DNA from 2 places in the Ligilactobacillus murinus genome. Region 2 is predicted to be linked to the other one. Evidence: predicted binding sites of a transcription regulator. Region 2 holds the regulator's gene; the other holds the start of a gene.
The links. The regulator LexA, encoded in region 2, represses DNA repair genes until DNA is damaged. The targets are predictions, from matches to a motif close to CNAACANNTGTTNG.
Positions count from the first base shown of each region.

Region 1: a site for LexA is predicted at 4,324-4,337, ahead of recA (recombinase RecA). Genes of this name have one in related genera too.

Region 1 is NZ_CP023565.1:410,433-416,503, forward strand. Features, by position in the region: gene yfmF (EF-P 5-aminopentanol modification-associated protein YfmF) at 1-537, shown strand, start outside; gene yfmH (EF-P 5-aminopentanol modification-associated protein YfmH) at 537-1,844, shown strand; gene ymfI (elongation factor P 5-aminopentanone reductase) at 1,841-2,569, shown strand; gene CPS94_RS02070 (helix-turn-helix domain-containing protein) at 2,609-3,535, shown strand; gene pgsA (CDP-diacylglycerol--glycerol-3-phosphate 3-phosphatidyltransferase) at 3,643-4,230, shown strand; gene recA (recombinase RecA) at 4,448-5,554, shown strand; gene rny (ribonuclease Y) at 5,733-6,071, shown strand, end outside.
Region 2 is NZ_CP023565.1:795,324-801,394, reverse strand. Features, by position in the region: gene CPS94_RS03985 (TlyA family RNA methyltransferase) at 1-80, shown strand, start outside; gene CPS94_RS03980 (arginine repressor) at 101-559, shown strand; gene recN (DNA repair protein RecN) at 618-2,297, shown strand; gene lexA (transcriptional repressor LexA) at 2,384-3,007, opposite strand; gene CPS94_RS03965 (DUF896 domain-containing protein) at 3,173-3,469, shown strand; gene CPS94_RS03960 (YneF family protein) at 3,550-3,774, shown strand; gene CPS94_RS03955 (lysophospholipid acyltransferase family protein) at 3,823-4,449, opposite strand; gene CPS94_RS03950 (tRNA1(Val) (adenine(37)-N6)-methyltransferase) at 4,655-5,413, shown strand; gene CPS94_RS03945 (GIY-YIG nuclease family protein) at 5,397-5,684, shown strand; gene CPS94_RS03940 (D-2-hydroxyacid dehydrogenase) at 5,826-6,071, shown strand, end outside.

The sequences.
Region 1 (6,071 bases), 380 kb from region 2:
GAAGTCGTCGAAAAACAGACTTTAAATCAAAGCAAGTTAGACTTAGCTTATCGATTGCCGACCACTTATCGCGATGCTAACCACTATGCTGCTGTAGTCTTTAATGCCTTATTGGGGGGCTCGCCACAGTCCAAATTATTTGCTAATGTACGCGAAAAAGAAAGTCTTGCTTATTATGCAAGTAGTAATTTTGATCCCTTCCGGCAGGTGCTCTTGATCCAGACGGGTATCAAGACAAGGGACAAAGAAAAAGCCTACAGCTTGATCAGACAACAAGTTACTGATCTAGCTGCAGGAAAATTCAGTGAAACTGAATTAGAAAATATCAAACTAAATTTGATCAACGGTTATGAAAGCCGTTTAGATAATCAAATGACGGCGATCACACGTAGTCAGCTAGATATATTGAGTCAAGTGTCGGAAACACCAGCGATCTGGATCGAAAAGATCAACCAAGTTTCACATCAAGACGTGGTAGAGGTGGCAAATTTAGCTGAGCTTCAAGCCGTATTTTTCTTAGATGGGGGGCATATTTAGTGGAGATCAATAGTTATCCGCAATTTGACGAGACGCTTTATACGGCTACTTTGGATAATGGGCTAAAAGTCAATTTTTTGCCGCGAACAGATTTTCATAAGACCTATGGGATCTTGACGACTGATTATGGCTCAGTTGATAACGAATTTGTTCCTCTAGGTGAGACTGAAATTCGTCGTTTTCCTGATGGGATCGCCCACTTTTTGGAACATAAATTATTCGAAAAAGAAGATCACGATGCCTTTGAACTATTTGGTAAATATGGGGCTGATGCGAATGCCTTTACCAGTTTTACGCGTACGAGTTATCTATTTCAAACGACACAAAATGTTGCTAAGTGTGTGACGACGTTATTGGATTTTGTGCAAACGCCGTATTTTTCGGAAAAGACAGTTGAAAAAGAAAAAGGTATCATTGGTCAAGAGATCAAAATGTATGATGATGACTCCAATTGGCGCTTATATTTTGGGATCATTGAGAACATGTATCCTAAAAATTCATTAAGTATAGATATCGCTGGGACAGTTGATTCGATCAATAAGATCACTGCCAAAGATCTTTATGACTGTTACAAGACTTTTTATCAGCCAAGTAACATGGATCTCTTCTTAGTCGGGAATTTTGAAGTTGAAGCTATGCTCGAGTTGATCAAAGAAAATCAAGCAGTTAAGGAATTCCCAAGTCCTGAGCCGATCAAGCGAGCTGAAGAATTTTTTGATCTAGAAGGTAGAGATATTATTCCTTATCGGATGACGGAATTGGAGGTCCAGCGTCCTAAAACGATCATAGGGATCAAGGGACTGGATAAAGTACCGGCAGGTCGAGCAGGTCTGCGATATAAGCTAGCAGTCGAATTATTATTGTACTTACTTTACAGCGAAACTTCAGATAAATACCTAGAACTTTATGATGAAGGTATCTTAGACGACAGTTTTGGTTATGATTTTTCTTTAGAACGAGGTTTTCATTTTGCTACGATCTCGGGTGATACCAATAAACCACAAGAACTATCCAATGCCGTGATCGAGATCGCTGAGCACGCGTTAGAGTTTTTAGACGATAAAGAAGCTGCTTTTGAATTAGCTAAACGTGAGCTGATCGGACGTAATATCCAAGCGATGAATTCATTAGAGAGTATCGCCAATCGTTATGAAGCTGAGCTGTTTGAAAATGCGACCTTGTTTGATGTTGGAGCGCTTTTAGAACAATTGACTTTAGCTGATATCAAAGCTGTGGCCAAGCAGTTCTTACGGTCAGAAGCGATCAGTGTTTACCAAATTCTCCCGAAAGAAGATGAAGATAAATGAAATGGGCTTTGCTCTGTGGAGCTTCAGGTGATCTAGGTCACCAAATAGCTAAAGACTTAGCTGCTGATGGCTGGTCGTTATATTTACATTACTATCGCAACAAAACGCGTGTAGATGATCTAGTAGTAGAACTAGCAAAGAATTATCCCAAGCAGGATTTTTTAACGATCCAAGCTGACCTTACAGCACCAGACACGATGTTGCAAGTAGCTTCCCAGATCTTTGGCAGTCTAGATGCATTGATCTTTGCGCAAGGAACGACAGAGTATGGTCTATTTAGCCAACAAGAACCACAAGCTTTTGATCAGTTGTTGGCGATGCAACTACAAAGTCCGTTGCGTTTGATCGCATTGCTCGAAGCTAAATTAGCCCGCAGTCAAGCAGCGCGGATCGTGTTTATCGGCTCGGTCTATGGTGGGGCTGGTAGTGCTTTAGAAGTCGGTTATAGTACGGTAAAAGGAGCGCAAAGTGCTTTTTGCAAAGCTTATAGTAAAGAAGTAGCTTCTTTGGGGATCACGGTCAATACGCTCGCACCTGGAGCAATAGATACGCAGATGAATCAGATGTTTTCTGGTAGTGAACGGCAAGCAGTAAAAGAAGAGATCCCCAGTGGTCGCTTTGCTCAGCCAAGTGAGATAAGTTATTTCGTAAAAATGTTGTTAGCCCCTAAAGCTAGTTATTTAACGGGTCAGACACTTTATGTGACCGGTGGTTGGCTCGTGTAGACGATAGAATCTAAAAAAGAGACGGAGAAATTAGATAAAATGACAGATATTGGAACAATTTTAAAAGAAGCGCGTAAAGAAAAAGGTTTGACACTAGACGACTTGCAACAAACGACCAAGATTCAAAAACGTTATTTGATCGCGATCGAAGACGGTGATTTTGCAGCGCTACCAGGTAAATTCTATGTGCGAGCTTTTATCAAGCAATATGCAGAAACTGTTGGGATCGATCCAGAAGAGTTGCTAGCTAAGCTAGATGAAGATAAGGCTCCCAAACTAGAAGAAACAGAAGCAACGACGCGTACTGAAGCGGTCAAGCGCGAAGAAGAAAAAACTATGTCACCGATTCTTGCAGGGTTGATCCGTTATTTACCTACGATCATTATCGTATCTATCGTAGTTGCGATCTTAGGAACGATCTATATCTTTGCTTGGGGAGATCGTGAACGTAATAGCAGTACACAGATCGCCGATAACAGCCAAAAAGTCTCAGTTTCTTCTGAAAGTTCTGCTAAGAGTAGTAGTTCTAAGGAAAAAGCTTCAAGTAGTGAAAGTAGTAGCAGCACATCTAAAAAAGAAAGCTCAAGTACAAAAGCTAAGAAGGAATCTAAAAAGACAACTAAACAAAAGATCACTAATACTTCAGCTACGGGTTCAGCTTTCGTATATGATCTAGAAAATGCTCCGGCTACAAACAAGATCGAAATGACAGTTTCTGATGGCGCAACAGCTTGGAATGCTGTTTCAGCTAATGGAGTTCAAGTCTGGCAAGGGACGCTCAATGCTGCTAATACGTCACAAACAGTTGAGATCCCTGAAAATACAACAACGATCACTTTGAATTTAGGAAACTCAAAGGCTACCTCGATCAAGATCAACGGTAAGAAATTTGATTTCTTAAAAGAAAACGAGACTTTGACCGTACGTACGATCACCCTAAATGTTGCCCAAACAACAGCACAATAAAAGTAGTATGGCAGAAAACGGTGGATGCCAAAGTATAAGTAAATCTAAGAAAGGAAACTGTGCGCTTTTCAAAGTGTGAAACTTTTCCGCCAACACAGTAGAAAATTATGAATTTACCGAATAAATTGACAGTTTTACGGATCATTTTGATCCCGATCTTCATGTTGGTCTTACTATTACCGCTTGATTGGGGCGAGGTAGTTTTAGCTGGTACTGTTATTCCGACCACACAATTGCTCGGAGCGTTGATCTTTGCGGTTGCTTCGATCACGGACTTTGCGGATGGTCAGATCGCGCGTAAACAAAAATTAGTTACCAATTTTGGCAAATTTGCTGATCCTTTAGCTGATAAGATGTTAGTAATGACTGCATTTATCATCTTAGTACAAATGGGCAAGGTACCTGCGTGGGTCGCAGCGATCATTGTTTGCCGCGAATTGGCTGTAACAGGTTTGCGTTTGATCATCGTTGAAAATGATGGTAAAGTCATGGCGGCTGAACTCCCAGGTAAGATCAAAACAATGACCCAAATGTTTGCGATCTTGTTCTTGTATTTGAATAATGTTTTCTTTATCAATGCAAATATCATGATCGGTGAGATCTTATTGTACATCTGCTTATTCTTTACAGTATATTCAGGTTTGGATTATTTTTGGAAGAGTAGAAGTATTTTTGCCGATTCTTTTAACGATTAAAAACGATAGACTACTTCAACTGGTGAAGTGGTCTATTTATTTGCATAGAGATCCAAAGATTTTGCGTATCTTTAAAGTGAGGCTAAAACATGTCAAACATTAGTTCGCAAAACGCTTGCTTTTTTTGAAAAAAATAAGTATGATATATGGTACAGAGTAATTGAACGTAGATTAGGAAACGTTCTTTGTGAGTAGATGACAAAGAGGAGGAGTAAATTTGGCTGACGAAAGACAAGTTGCTTTAGACAAAGCGCTCAAGAAGATCGAAAAAGATTTCGGTAAAGGTGCCATCATGAAGATGGGTGAAAAGGCTGATACCCAGATCTCAACTGTTCCAAGTGGTTCATTGGCCCTTGATGAAGCTTTGGGAGTAGGTGGTTTCCCAAGGGGACGTATCGTGGAGATCTATGGGCCTGAAAGTTCTGGTAAGACCACCGTTGCCTTGCAAGCGGTAGCTGAAGTTCAAAAACAAGGCGGTCTAGCAGCCTATATCGATGCGGAAAATGCGCTTGATCCTGCATATGCGACAGCTTTGGGCGTAAATATCGACGACTTATTGCTCTCTCAACCCGGTACTGGTGAAGAAGGTCTACAGATCGCAGATGCCTTGGTCTCTTCTGGTGCGGTAGATATCGTGGTCATTGACTCCGTAGCGGCTTTAGTTCCTAAAGCTGAGATCGAAGGTGAGATGGGCGACTCACATGTTGGTTTACAAGCGCGTTTGATGTCTCAAGCTTTGCGTAAACTTTCAGGTACGATCAACAAGACTAAGACGATCGCTTTGTTTATCAATCAGATCCGTGAAAAAGTTGGGGTGATGTTTGGTAATCCGGAAACGACCCCTGGTGGACGGGCCCTTAAGTTTTACTCAACGATCCGCTTGGAAGTTCGGCGTGCTGAACAGATCAAGGATGGTTCCGATGTCTTAGGTAACCGGACTCGGATCAAGGTTGTGAAAAACAAGGTCGCACCACCATTTAGAACGGCAGAAGTTGATATCATGTATGGCGAAGGGATCTCGAAGATGGGTGAATTGATCGACTTAGCAGTTGAAAAAGATATCATCGAAAAGAGTGGTTCATGGTTTTCATATGGTGGTAGTCATATTGGTCAAGGTCGTGAAAAGACAAAGGCTTACTTGAGTGAACATCCTGAAGTGGCCGACGAGATTACCCAAAAAGTTCGTGATACACCAACGCTCACACAAAAAGAGAAAAAAGCACTTGAAAAAGAAAAAAAAGCTAAGGAAAAAGAAGCGGCTAAAGCTGATAAAAAGGCAGCTAATAAGCCGGTCAGTTTAGACTTAGGCAATGATGAAAAATAAACTTTAAAGAGTAGCCGGTTGCTAGGACTACTCTTTTTTTCGACATTATTTAGATAAAAGGTCAAACAGACTGATAATGATTGACATTTACCAACATTAAACATTAAAATATTATTGTGTGTAAATTAGACCTAAGCCGTCGATTTACCACGATAAAATAGATCGCGGAGGTGCAAACTTGAACTATATTGTTATTAGTGCCATCCTCGCAATCGCTGTTTTGACTTTAGTGCTAGGTTTTGCTTTAGGAATCTTTTATCGAAAGCGTAGTTATGAACAATCGCTAGATGCCGCAACTCAAACGGCCAAAGGTATTATTGCTAGTGCCAAAAAAGAGGCTTTACTGGAAGCAAAAGATGAAAGTCATCGCTACCGTAAAGAAGTCGAAGGCGAATTGAAAGAGAGACGCTTTGAAGTTCAGAAACAAGAAAATCGTTTGTTGAAAAGAGAAGAGAACCTTGATCGCAAGGATTCAGTCTTAGACAAACGCGAACAAGTGCTTACACAAAAAGAAGAT
Region 2 (6,071 bases):
CAACGATCAACGCTAATGTCGATCCAAGTATGGTGATCAAACAAGCCCATCAAACATTACTTCATCAAAAAGATAAGTAGGTAGGAAGGATGATTTCTCAGTGAGAAAACAAGATAGACAACGAATTATTAAAAAAATGATCCAGGATAATGCGATTTATCGGCAAGAAGACTTTGTTAGTCTCCTTTCAGTTAAAGGAATTGAAGTGACTCAAGCCACTATCTCACGTGATGTAAAAGAGATGCGGCTGATCAAAGTACCGACGCCAGATGGGTCGTATCGGTATAGTTTACCGACGACCAAGAAGGATAATACCGAAAAAAAACTAAGGAAAGTTTTGCGTGACGCCTATCTTGTTTCTGACTGTCATCGTGATCTATGTATGGTCAAAGTTTTGCCTGGTAATGGGCCCGCGCTTTCGAGTTTGATCTCGCAAATGAACTATGATGAAGTTTTTGCTACTTTAGGTGATGATGATACGATCATGCTTTTTGCACGCTCAAATGAAGATGCGTTGCAGATCGAGCGTAAATTATTGGCTTTGATCGATGATAAATAGGACTTTTAGATTTTGGGAAAGGAAAAACTGTTACTCTTAGCAACAGCAGGAAAGTACTTTGTTACAAGAATTAATGATCCGTGATTTTGCAATTATTGATCAGTTGACCGTCGATTTTGGAACGAATATGACGGTCTTGACTGGTGAAACTGGGGCTGGTAAGTCCATCATTATTGATGCTTTAGGTCTACTAGCAGGTGGACGCGGCTCGAGTGATTTTATCCGCAAGGGAGCTAATAAATCATTGCTCCAAGGACAATTTACTATCCCTAAAGCAACTCGAACATATGAGCTTTTAGATGAATTTGGGATCGAATGTGAAGATGATATTTTGATCTTACAACGCGATATTTATCGCAGTGGCAAAAATGTTTGCCGAATAAATGGCGTTTTGGTCAATCTAGGCACACTTCGGCAGGTGGGGCAAACATTGATCGATATCCATGGGCAAAATGAGCATCAAGAATTGATGGATCCTGAGCGTCATTTAGCTCTAGTCGATAATTATCAGCCTGAGATCTTAGCTAAATTAGCACAATATCAGATACTTTATGCCAATTATCGCCGTCTTTCTCAGGCACTAGAGCAACGTGAGAAAAATGCACATGAGTGGGCGCAAAGACTTGATATGTTACAATTTCAAGTTAATGAGATCAGTGAGGCGCAGCTGCATGAGGGTGAAGAAGAAGAGCTCCAAGAACAAAAACGTCAATTAGATAATTATCAAACGATCCATCACGCGTTAGAGATGAGTTATCAAGCACTGAATGGTGAAGAATTAGATGTGATGAGTGTTCTAGGAAATGTCATGAGTGAGTTAGAAGACGTGGCTGAGTTCAATTCTGAATTAGCTACGATCTACGAAAAGGTCTCTGATGCTTTCTATAATCTACAAGATGTAGCGCATGAAGTTTCAGGGCAATTAAGTGATCTGGAGTGGGATGAAGAATTGTTAAATTCCATCGAAGCACGGCTTGAAACGATCCATCAACTCAAGCGTAAATATGGTGATTCGATCGAAACGATCTTGGCTTATTACGATAAGATAAAACGCGAACTTGAAACGATGCAACAAAGCGATGAAAACTTAGAACAGCAAGTCGAGCAGGTCAAAGAAGCTCATAGCAAGGCAAAAAAATTAGCGTTAGAGATCAGTGAGTTGCGTAAGCAGACTGCTAAACGGCTTGAAGCTGAGATCCATCAGCAGTTGAGTGCACTATATATGGATAAAGCTGTTTTTGAAGTGCGATTTTTACCGGCGAATGGACAATTGACTGAAACTGGCCTTGATCGGGTCGAATTTTATATTCAAACTAATCCCGGAGAAGAAATGGGGGCTTTAGCAAGGATCGCTTCTGGTGGTGAATTATCGCGGATCATGCTCGCGCTAAAGACGATCTTTGCTCAAAATAAAGGTGTGACGAGTATTATTTTCGATGAGGTCGATACTGGGGTCAGTGGACGTGTCGCACAAGCGATCGCTGAAAAGATCAGCCAGATCGCAACTAATTCGCAGGTGCTGTGTATCACCCACTTGCCACAGGTCGCAGCTGTGGCAGACCACCATTATTTTATTGCTAAACATGTAGCCAATGGGCGGACTGAAACTTCGCTTACGATCTTAAATGATAAAGAACGGATCGAAGAACTAGCCCGGATGCTGTCAGGTTCTTCGATCACGACTTTGACACTAGAACATGCAGAAGAACTGCTAAAAATGGCTAAGGAAGGTAAATAGTTCTAAAAGATGCACTTTGAGGCATCTTTTTTTTGGAATTAAAAAAACTAGAAGTCTTTAAACTCCTAGTTACTAAAATACCGACTTTAGATCATATCACGGTAGAGTCCGATGACTTTGCCTAAAATTACGACATTATCCAAGATGATCGGATCCATCGTTTCATTTTCAGGTTGTAATCTAAAATACCCGTCTTCTTTGTAGAATCGCTTGCATGTTGCCTCATCGTCTTCGGTCATGGCGATCACGATATCACCATTGTCAGCAGCAGACTGTTTTCTAACGATAACTTGATCACCATCTAAGATCCCAGCATCGATCATGCTTTCACCACGGATGTTCAACATGAACAAATCATTGGCATCACTTAAATTAGGTGGTAATGGAAAGTAATCAGTTGTTTCTTCAACAGTTAAGATCGGCATCCCTGCGGTCACAGTTCCGATGACTGGGATCTCATTTAAAGTAGTTTTGATCCCTAGAGCTTCTAGACCAGCAAGGGTAACTTCCATTGCCCGTGGCTTAGTAGGATCTTTTTTGAGAAAACCTTTCTTAGTTAAGCGTGCTAAATGACCGTGTACAGTTGAGGTCGAAGAAAGTGAGACTGCTTGACAGATCTCGCGCACAGTCGGTGGATAACCTTTGCTCTCAACTGTATTGTAGATAAAACGCAAAATATTTAGCTGTCTTTTTTCGGATGCTTTTGTCATTTTGAACACCTCAATACATTTCTATAGGGTAATTATAACATAGAAAATCAGCAGTTACAAACAAGCGTTTGCTTTATCGAAAAGAAAGCGACTAAACTAATGACTTTCTTAAAATTTTGAGCTAGAATATAGAAGATAGATCATCTTGGAAAAGAGGAATTTAATATGGAAAAAGACGAAACATTAGAACAAACGTCAGAAAAGACGGAAGCAAAAAAAAGTGCGATCCCACAAGAGCTGATCGATCGTATCAATGAATTGTCTAAAAAGAAAAAAGAAGGCACACTAACAGAAGCTGAAAAAGAAGAGCAACAAGAATTGCGTAAGACTTACTTAGCGATGTTTAGAGAAAACTTCCGTAGCCACGTAGAAATGTTACAAGTCTACGATAAAGATGGCAATGAAGTTACTCCAGAAAAGGTGAAAAAGATCCAACGTGAACGTGGTTTGCGTGATAATTAAAGCTGTTTAGCGCTTTATTTTTAAGGATAATTTGTGTAGAATAAGTAGTTGAATGAATATAATGAGAAGGGGGTGCTGGAATGTCTACTGGAATTTGGATCGTACTTGTAGTCTTAGCGCTTATCCTTGGCTTTGTTGGTGGTTTCTTTGCTGCTCGTAAGTACATGGAAGACTATTTGAAGAAAAATCCGCCGATCAATGAACAGATGTTGCGGACGATGATGATTCAGATGGGGCAAAAGCCTTCTGAAAAGAAACTTCATCAAATGATGGCTTCAATGAAGCAAAATATGTCTAAAAAATAATTTAAAACTAAAAATAGGTTGTGACTTATGTGTCCAACCTATTTTTAGTTATTTTTTTGTTGCAGGATCGATGTAGTGGAAGCTTGGATCGATCGCTTTGTCCAGTTTGGTAAAGGCTTGTTCCATTTCATTGATGATCGCTGCTTGGGTCTCATCGGTCAACTTAGTTTTGCGATCAACATAGATCGGTCCACCAAAGCGAACAGTTGTCTTTTTACGGCTAAATAAAGCTTTTAAAGTCAAAGGGCCTTGATAAACAGCGGGAATGATCGGGACCCCAGTCATTTTAGCGATCAAAACGACGCCCCCTTTCATTTCCTGTGAATGCCTAGTCCCAGAAGGAAACATGATCAAAGAAAGATCACTTTTTTTTAGTAACTTAACTGGCGTCTTGATCACAGAGGGACCAGGATTTTTTCGGTCGACCGGAAAAGCGTTGGCATGTTTTAAGATAAACCGCAAAATTGGATTTTTGAAAAGTTCTTCTTTTGCCATGAAGCTAAACTTTTTGGGAGAAGCTGCTAGGGCAAAATACAAGGGATCAAACCAAGTGCGGTGTGGGCCAACCAAAATATAATTTCCTGAAGGTAAGTTTTCCTTGCCCTCAAAGTTTGGTTTACCGTTGATCAGATAAACAAGAAACCTAACCAGGCCTCGAATAAATGAATAAAACATGGTGTTTACTACTATAGATTGTGAGATATTTGAAAGTTCTATAGTCTTCCTTTCTTAGATAGTACTGCTGCTAGCCTGTTCACAGTTTAACTTTCAAGGGGCTTTAATACTTGGACAGTACTATTTATTTATTATATATTTTTTAGTATGCTAAATTTAGCTTAAAATTGCAAGTCACGTTAAGAGTAAAAGAAGGTGTTTTGATTTGAATAAAATCGAATTGAAAGAAGATGAACGGATCGACCAGCTATATGCTAACGATATCAAAATAATTCAAAGTTCAAAAGTTTTTTCTTTTTCTTTGGATGCAGTGTTACTAGCTCATTTTGCCGAGCCAACTAAAAAAGAAAATGGCAAGGTAGTCGATCTTTGCGCGGGCAATGGAGCAGTTGGTCTATTTTTAACAAGTAAAACTAAGGCTTCGATCGCGGCTGTTGAGATCCAACCTAAATTAGCTGAAATGGCTAAACGTAGTGTCAAATTAAATTCTTTAGAACAACAGGTGACCGTTTTGAATCTTGATTTAAATGACTCGTTGAAATATTTGAAAAAAGATAGCTTTGATACGGTCACATGTAATCCACCATACTTTTCAGATCTTCCGACTAGTAAAAAAAATCCTAATCCATATCTGGCGTTGGCTCGGCATGAGATCACGGTGACTTTAGCTCAAACGATCGAGATGAGTAGTGCGCTTTTAAAAACTAAAGGTAAAGCTTATTTTGTTCATCGTCCAGACAGGCTTTTTGAGATCTTTGAATGTATGCAAAAAAATCGGTTAGCCCCAAAGAAAGTCCAGCTAGTCTATCCTAAAGAAGGGCGTGAAGCTAATATGGTCTTAGTCGAAGCGATCAAGGATGGACGTAAAGGTGGTTTGCGCTTTTTACCTCCGATCACAGTTTATCAAGCAAATGATGAATATACACCTGAGATGAGAGGGATTTTATATGGAACAGCGGGCTAAACAGTATTTTTTCTATGTTTTACGCTGTGCTGATGCCACTTTTTATACGGGCTTTACGACTGACCTCAAGCAGCGTTTAATGACGCATAATAGTGGACGAGGAGCTAAATATACCCGCGTTCGGCGTCCTGTGAAAATGATCTATCATGAACAATTGGCGACTAAAAGTTTGGCACTGAAAAAAGAATACGCGTTCAAACAACTAACACGCCAGCAAAAGGAATGCTACTTACGCGAACATGGAGTTGCTGAGAAATATTTGTTAAAATAGACTTATGCTATAGTAAAAGTTGAAGTGCTAGCTTTAGATTTGAAGTTAAAATGTGAGATCATCAAGAAAAAGCTAGCTAAAATTCAAGAAAGGAATGCTGCATTTCTTCATTTAGATCCACATTTGGTGCAGCAGTTCGTTATGAAGTTTATTGCTTATAATGTACGTCAAGATGAACGTGCTTATTTTGAAAATTGGTCTCAAGAAAATAATATTGAAATAAAATTAGTTGCAGATGAAGTTACATCTAAAAACTTGAGCTTGTCTAAGGGGTACGATGCTGTCATCAGCTTTCAAACTGGTACCTATCCCGCTGAGTTTTTTGAGACTCTAGCTAGCTATGGCATCAAAGATGTTTCGATCAGAAATGTTGGGGTCGATAATTTA